DNA from 2 places in the Amycolatopsis alba DSM 44262 genome. Region 1 is predicted to be linked to the other one. Evidence: riboswitches for the same ligand, from Rfam matches in the RefSeq annotation. Region 1 holds a riboswitch; the other holds the start of a gene.
The links. A riboswitch is a leader RNA that binds a small molecule or an ion and turns the genes downstream of it on or off. The one in region 1 is predicted to bind glycine.
Positions count from the first base shown of each region.

Region 2: it holds a riboswitch for glycine, as region 1 does, so the genes downstream of both, gcvP (aminomethyl-transferring glycine dehydrogenase) here and gcvP (aminomethyl-transferring glycine dehydrogenase) in region 1, are expected to answer to the same signal.

Region 1 is NZ_KB913032.1:6,504,882-6,508,947, reverse strand. Features, by position in the region: gene gcvP (aminomethyl-transferring glycine dehydrogenase) at 1-2,227, opposite strand, end outside; glycine riboswitch at 2,399-2,500, opposite strand; gene AMYAL_RS0130500 (MerR family transcriptional regulator) at 2,547-3,128, opposite strand; gene AMYAL_RS0130495 (TetR/AcrR family transcriptional regulator) at 3,424-4,038, shown strand.
Region 2 is NZ_KB913032.1:1,665,117-1,669,182, forward strand. Features, by position in the region: gene gcvP (aminomethyl-transferring glycine dehydrogenase) at 1-2,175, opposite strand, end outside; glycine riboswitch at 2,219-2,323, opposite strand; gene AMYAL_RS0107675 (3-oxoacyl-ACP reductase) at 2,721-3,488, opposite strand; gene AMYAL_RS0107680 (aldehyde dehydrogenase family protein) at 3,532-4,066, opposite strand, start outside.

The sequences.
Region 1 (4,066 bases):
CCGGCTGCAGCGGGTGGTTCGGCAGGTACGGCGCCAGATGCGCGCGGACGCCGATCGGCCCGATGCCGGGCCCACCGCCGCCGTGCGGGATGCAGAAGGTCTTGTGCAGGTTGAGATGGGAGACGTCGGCGCCGAACCTGCCGTACTGCGCGACACCGATCAGGGCGTTCAGGTTCGCCCCGTCGACGTACACCTGGCCGCCCGCGTCGTGCACCAGCGCGCAGACGTCGCGGACGGTGTCCTCGTAGACGCCGTGCGTCGAGGGATAGGTGATCATGATCGCGGCCAGGTCGTCCGCGTGCTCGTCCACAGTGGACTTGAGGTGGCCGAGGTCGATGTTGCCCTCTTCGTCGCATTTCACGACGACCACCCGCATGCCCGCCATGACCGCGCTGGCCGCGTTCGTCCCGTGCGCGCTGGACGGGATCAGGCAGACGTCCCGCGCCGCGTTCCCGCGTTCGCGGTGGTAGGCCCGGATCGCCAGCAGTCCGGCGAACTCACCCTGGCTCCCGGCGTTCGGCTGCAGGGAAACCGCGTCGTAGCCGGTGATTCCCGCCAGCCACCGCTCCAGGTCCTTGACGATGGTCAGCAGCCCCGCCGCGTCCTCGGCGGGCGCGAACGGGTGCAGTCCGGCGAACTCGGGCCAGGTGATCGGCTCCATTTCGGCCGTGGCGTTGAGTTTCATCGTGCACGAACCCAGCGGGATCATGCTCCGGTCGAGCGCGACGTCCTTGTCGGACAACGCCCTGAGGTAGCGCAGCAGCGCCGTCTCCGAGCGGTGCGCGTGGAAGACGGGATGGGTCAGGTAGTCGCTGGTGCGGCGCAGATCCGGCGGGAAGCCGTCGGCGGTGTCCGCGTCGAGTGAGTCCACATCGGACACCGCGACCCCGAAGGCCTTCCACACCAAGGAAAGATGCTCACGGGTGGTGGTCTCGTCGCAGGCGACGGCGACGTGGTCCGCGTCCACGAGCCGCAGGTTGACCCCGAGCTCACGAGCCGTGCCGATGATCCCGCCCGCCCGGCCGGGAACGGAGACCATGACGGTGTCGAAGAATTCGCAGTGCACGACGTCGACACCGCTTTCGGCGAGTCCCGCCGCGAGCACGGTCGCCATCCGGTGCGCGCGGTTCGCGATGGCGCGCAGCCCTTCGGGGCCGTGGTACACCGCGTACATCGACGCGATGACCGCCAAGAGCGCCTGGGCGGTGCAGATGTTGCTCGTCGCCTTCTCGCGGCGGATGTGCTGCTCACGGGTCTGCAGTGCGAGCCGGTACGCGGGAGCGCCATCGGCGTCCTTCGACACGCCGACCAGACGGCCCGGCAACTGCCGTTCGAGCCCCTGGCGGACGGCGAGGTACGCCGCGTGCGGGCCGCCGAAGCCCATCGGGACACCGAACCGCTGCGTCGATCCGACAGCGACGTCTGCGCCGAGCTCGCCCGGCGACCGCAGCAGCGTCAGCGCCAGCGGATCCGCGGCCATCACCACGGCCGCGCCCAGCGCCTTGACCTCGGTGATCGTGTGGTCCCATTCGCGGACGGCGCCCGAAGCACCCGGATACGACAGCAGCACCCCGAAGAAGTCGCCGCCGAGGCCGAGTCCGGTGATGCCCTGGGACAGGTCCGCGGTCACCAGCTCGATACCGAGCGGTTCGGCGCGGGTGCGCAGGACCTCGATCGTCTGGGGCAGGGTGTCCTCGTCGACCACGAACCGGTTCGATTTCGCCTTGCCCGCCCGGCGGACCAGCGTCATCGCCTCCGCCGCCGCGGTCGCCTCGTCCAGCATCGACGCGTTGGCGATCGGGAGACCGGTCAGATCGGCGACCATGGTCTGGAAGTTGAGCAGCGCTTCGAGGCGGCCCTGCGAGATCTCCGGCTGATACGGCGTGTACGCGGTGTACCAGGCCGGGCTCTCCAGGACGTTGCGGCGGATCACCGGCGGGGTCACGGTGTCGTGGTAGCCGAGGCCGATCATCTGGACCCTGGGCCGGTTGCGCGCGGCCAGGGCGCGGAGTTCGGCGAGCGCGCCGGTCTCGGTGGCGGGCGGCGGCAGGTCCGGTGGCGTTGCGGACTCCCTCAGCGACGCTGGAACGGCCCGTTCGGCAAGTTCGTCGAGTGACGCGACGCCGACGACGTCGAGGATGCGTGTGAGTTCTTCGGCACCGGGGCCGATGTGCCGGTCCGCGAAAGGGGTTCCGGTTTCGAGAGCGGCCAGTGAAACGGGCTCCATCGGGGACCTCCCAAGACGCGGGGGTGGGGCCGGGACGGATTGTCCTGGCCCTCCCCACTCTGTCCGTACCCCCGTGGGGGCGCCTGAGAGTTTCGCCCGAGTGTTGAGCCGGGCTTGCACCGTCGGCGGGGCCGCCAGGCTGTGACCTGGCGAACCACTTTCCAGAGGCGTCTCTTCCGCGCGGTCCAGGGTGCCTGAGAGGTTCCGGGGAGGACTTGCTCCTTCGGCGCCGAGCTCAACGGTTATCGACTCGGTCTCTCCCGCGCGGATTCGTCGACCGCGTGAGTGAGCCTACCCTGCCGCTCGCGCGGCTTCGTGATCAGCCGGTACGACGGGCGTTACGGCGCTGCGTGAGCTCGTCGGGCGTGACGGTTTCGATCACGCCGCCGTCGGCCCGCTCGGCCTGGAACTCGTGGATGGTGCCGCTGATCTCCTGCATGGCCCCGCTGACGGCGATCCCGAAAACGCCCTGCCCGCCCTGGAGTAAATCGACGATCTCTTCGGGCGAGGTGCACTCGTAGACGGTGGTGCCGTCGGAGAACAGGGTGACCCTGGCGAGATCGCGGACGCCGCGCAGCCGCAGGTGGTCGACGGCGACGCGGATGTTCTGCAGGGAGACACCGGTGTCCAGCAGCCGCTTGACGACCTTCAGGACGAGGATGTCCTTGAACGAGTAGAGCCGCTGCGAACCGGAACCGTGCGCCGTGCGGATGCTCGGCGCGACCAGCTTCGTGCGGGCCCAGTAGTCGAGCTGCCGGTACGTGATCCCGGCGATCTGGCAGGCGGCGGGACCGCGGTAGCCGACGAGTTCATCCGGAAGGGAAGAGTCGGGGAACAGCTCGCCCTGCTCGCCGTCAGCGATTGGAACGAGCGGCTCTTGAGGGCTACCAGCCTCGACCACGCCATGCCTCCCCTCGCCCGACCTGGCGGCCGGCGAACAAAGCCGCGCGGACCCACGTGAGTCCGCACCGGAGTCCATCGTCAAGACGGATGCCCCAGACATCCGAATCACACCTTGGCGATTTACCTCCATTGACGGTAAGCGCGTCCGGCAAAGCGGTCAACGCGACGCGCGGTCGACCTCAAGCTCTTCTTGAGGCTTGCCGCGCGCACTCCCCCGTTCGGCCGCATTTGCCACTTTTACTCAGCCGTGTTATTTTTTACTCATGCAAGTAACTCCCTCCACGCAAAGCGCCATGCAAGAGGTCCAGGCGGAGCTGGGGCTGTCAGTCACCGAAGCCGCGCGGCGGGCCCAGATCGTCGGAGCCACGATCGCGACGATCTCCGAACTCGGCTACCACAAGACGTCGTTCGCGAAGATCAAGGAGCGGGCTGGGCTGTCCAGCACCCGGATCATCTCGTATCACTTCACCAACAAGGCCGGCCTGATGCAGGCCGTGGTCACCACCGCGACCGGGATGAAGGACAAGTTCCTCGAGGAGCGGATCCAGGGCACGACCGACCGGGCGGGGCTCCTGCGCGGTTACATCGAGTCGGAGATCGCGTTCCTCGGCTCGTACCCGGAACTGGTGCGGGTCATGGTCGAGATGGCTTCGAGCGGCTCGGACGCCGAGGGCTGGTTCATGTCGGCGCCGATGGTCGAGGAGTTCCGGACCGGGCGGCTCGAACGCCAGCTGAAGCAGGGGCAGCACGAAGGCGCTTTCGGCGACTTCGCGGCCGACGTGATGGCGCTGTCGATCGCGCAGGCCATCGACGGGGTGGCCGCGAAGTTCGCGGCGGACCCGAAGCTGGACCTTGAGCGGTACGGACGGGAACTCGCGGACCTGTTCGTCAAGGCGACCGCGTCCTGAGCGCGGGCCGACGACCTCGGTCCGTGAA
Region 2 (4,066 bases), 4.8 Mb from region 1:
CTTCTCCAGCAGTGGGTGGTTCGGCAGGTACGGCGCGAGGTGCGCGCGCACCGCGACCGGGCCGACGCCGGGGCCGCCGCCACCGTGCGGGATGCAGAAGGTCTTGTGCAGGTTCAGGTGCGAGACGTCGCCGCCGAACTCACCCGGCTTGGCCAGCCCCAGCAGCGCGTTGAGGTTCGCGCCGTCGACGTAGACCTGGCCGCCCGCGTCGTGGACGATCTTGGCCAGCTCGTCGATGCCGTTCTCGTACACGCCGTGCGTCGACGGGTACGTGACCATGATCGCGGACAGCGTGTCGCGGTTGGCCTCGACCTTGGCGCGCAGGTCTTCGAGGTCGACGTTGCCCTCGTCGGTGCACTTGACCACGACGACGCGCATCCCGGCCATCACCGCGGAGGCGGCGTTCGTGCCGTGCGCGGACGACGGGATCAGGCAGACCTCGCGCTCGGCCTGGCCGTTCGCGTGGTGGTACGCGCGGATCGCGAGCAGGCCGGCGAGCTCGCCCTGGCTGCCCGCGTTCGGCTGCAGCGACACCTTGTCGTAGCCGGTGACCTCGGCCAGCCAGCTCGACAGCTGCTCGACCAGCACGTGGTAACCCTCGGCCTGGTCGGCGGGGGCGAACGGGTGGATACCCGCGAACTCGCGCCAGCTGATCGGCTCCATCTCGGTGGTGGCGTTGAGCTTCATCGTGCAGGAACCGAGCGGGATCATGCCGCGGTCGAGCGCGTAGTCCAGGTCCGAAAGGCTGCGCAGGTAGCGCAGCATCGCGGTCTCGGAGCGGTGCGAGTGGAAGACCTCGTGGGTGAGGTAGTCGCTCTCGCGGTTCAAGCCGCTGGGCAGGGCCTGCGCGTCTTCGGCCTTGTTCTCGATGCCGAAGGCGTTGAGGACCTTGGCGATGATCGCGGGCGTGGTGACCTCGTCGACGGCGATGCGGACGTGGTCGGCGTCGACCGGGCCGAGGTTGATCCCGTTCTCGCGCGCGACCGCGACGACCGCTTCGGCCTGGCCGGGCATGCGCGCGAGGACGGTGTCGAAGAAGCCTTCGTGCACGACCTCGACGCCACCGGCGCGCAGGGCGCCTGCCAGTCCGGCGGCGAGCTCGTGGACGCGGGTCGCGATGCGCTTGAGGCCGTCCGGACCGTGGTAGACCGCGTACATCGCGGCGAGCACGGCGGGCAGGACCTGCGCGGTGCAGATGTTGGAGGTCGCCTTCTCGCGGCGGATGTGCTGCTCGCGGGTCTGCAGGGCGAGGCGGTACGCGGGGTTGCCGTCGGCGTCGACCGAGACCCCGACCAGGCGGCCCGGCAGCGAACGCTCGAGCCCGGCGCGGACGGCCATGAACCCGGCGTGCGGGCCGCCGTAGCCGAGCGGGACACCGAAGCGCTGGGTCGAACCGGCGGCGATGTCGGCGCCGAACTCACCCGGCGCGGTGACCAGTGTGAGAGCGAGCAGGTCGGCGGCGACGGTGTACAGCGCGCCGGCGGCCTTCGCCGTCTCGGAGATGGCGGAGTAGAAGCCCGCCCCGCGCAGTACGCCGGACGCGCCCGGATACTGGACGACGACGCCGAAGAACTCCTCCGGCAGGCCGGTGAGCAGGTCGCGGACCTCGACCTCGACGCCCATCGCCTCGGCGCGGGTGCGCACGACGGCGATGGTCTGCGGCAGGCACTCGGCGTCGAGGACGACCTTGTTCGACTTCGCCTTCGACGCGCGGCGCATCAGCATGACGGCCTCGGCGACGGCGGTGGACTCGTCGAGCAGCGAGGCGTTCGCGGTGGCGAGACCGGCCAGCTCGGAGACCATGGTCTGGAAGTTGAGGAGGGCTTCGAGACGGCCCTGCGAGATCTCCGGCTGATACGGCGTGTACGCCGTGTACCAGGCCGGGTTCTCCAGCACGTTGCGGCGGATGACCGCCGGGGTGACCGTGTCGTGGAAGCCGAGGCCGATCATCTGCGTCATCGGCTTGTTGAGCGCGGCGAGCGCGCGAAGCTCCGCGATGGCGTCCTCTTCGGACGCGGCGGGGGGAAGTTCGAGGTCACGGGTGACCCGGATCGCGGCCGGGACCGCGGCGGCCACCAGGGCATCGAGACTGCCGTAGCCGACCTCGGCGAGCATCTTGGCCTGCTCGGACTCCGAGGGGCCGATGTGCCGGTCGTCGAAGGACGTACTGGTCAAGGGAGCTCCTTTACTCAGGCGCCGGATAGACCGGTGCGCTGGGAACTCCCCCTCTGTCATGGCACCTGAGAGTTTCACCACCCGTGGGAAGGGTGGCTTTCACCTTGGGTGAGGCGCACTTGCGCGCCTGCTTTCCAGAGTGGCCTCGCGGAAGCGGTAGTGGCTACCTGAGAGATTCCGGGGAGTTTGCTCCTTCGGTGCCCCACCACGTTCGTGGGGGCTCTCCCGCTCCAGCTCGACGGCCCGATCTGCAGTTGTGCGCACACCGTACCTGGCGTGTTCAGCGCCCGTCTACTTCAGGCCGGGCACGTCACTTGTCCCGTTCGCCCGGACACCCGCGGTGCCCGGACGGCACTCGCGTGATCAGAGCCGGAACTCGCGTGACGGAAGCCGGAACTCGTGAGTCACGGCTCTGATCACGCGAGTCACGGGCCTGATCACGCGAGTCACGCGTTCTCCATCAAGTCCGTGAAGGCCTCCTTGAGGGACTCAGAGTCCCTCAAGGAGGCCTTCACGGACTTGGGCAGCGCGACCAGGGCAGCGGGTTAGAGGGGGGTGACGTAGGCGCCGGAGATGCCGCCGTCCACCAGGAACTGCGAAGCGGTGATGAACGAGGCGTCGTCGCTCGCCAGGAAGGCGACCGCGCCCGCGATCTCGTCCGGTTCCGCGAACCGCCCGACCGGCACGTGCACCAGCCGCCGCGCCGCCCGTTCGGGGTCCTTCGCGAAGAGTTCCTTCAGCAGCGGCGTGTTCACCGGACCGGGGCACAGCGCGTTGACCCGGATGTTCTCCCGCGCGAACTGCACGCCCAGCTCCCGGCTCATCGCCAGCACCCCGCCCTTGGACGCGGTGTAGGAGATCTGCGACGTCGCCGCGCCCATCACCGCGACGAACGAAGCCGTGTTGATGATCGAGCCCTTGCCCTGCCGCCGCATATGGGGCAGCACCGCCTTGCAGCACAGGTACACCGAGGTCAGGTTGACCTTCTGCACCCGCTCCCAGGCGTCGATGCCGGTGGTGAGGATCGAGTCGTCCTCGGGCGGGGAGATGCCGGCGTTGTTGAACGCGACGTCGACCGAGCCGAATTCGTCCACGGCGGTCTGGAACAGGGCCTCGACCTGGTCGGCGTCGGTGACGTCGGCCTGCACGAACAGGCCGCCGACCTCGTCTGCCGCGGCTTTGCCCGCATCGGCGGAGATGTCGCCGATGACGACCTTCGCGCCCTCGCTCGCCAGCCGCCGCGCGGAGGCGAGGCCGATGCCACCGCTGCCGCCGGTGATGACCGCGACGCGGCCTTCGAAACGCTGCACCACTTATTCCTCCGTGCTGATGGTCTTGATACGAAAAGAGACCTGCTCACTCTGTGCTGATAAAGAGGTTCTTGGTCTCGGTGAAGGCGTCGACAGCGTCCGGGCCGAGCTCGCGGCCCAGCCCGGACTGCTTGAATCCGCCGAACGGCGTCCAGTACCGGACGGACGAATGCGAGTTGACCGAAAGGTTCCCGGCTTCGACGCCGCGTGCGACGCGGAAAGCGCGGCCGACGTCGCGGGTCCAGATCGAGCCGGACAGGCCGTACTCGGTCTGGTTGGCCATGGTGATCGCGTCCGTCTCGCCGTCGAACGGGACCACCGCGACGACCGGGCCGAAGATCTCGTCCGACGCCAGCGGATGCCGCAGGTCCGGCGGGGTGACGACGGTCGGCGCGAACCAGTATCCCGGTCCGGTGGGCGCGCTGCCCCGGAACGCGACCGGCGCGGCGTCGTCCACATAGGACGACACCTTCGCGTGATGTCCCGCCGAGATCAGCGGCCCCATCTCGGTCACTTCCAGCCGTGGGTCCCCGACGACGACCCCGTTCACGGCGGGTTCCAGCAGCTCCATGAACTTCTCG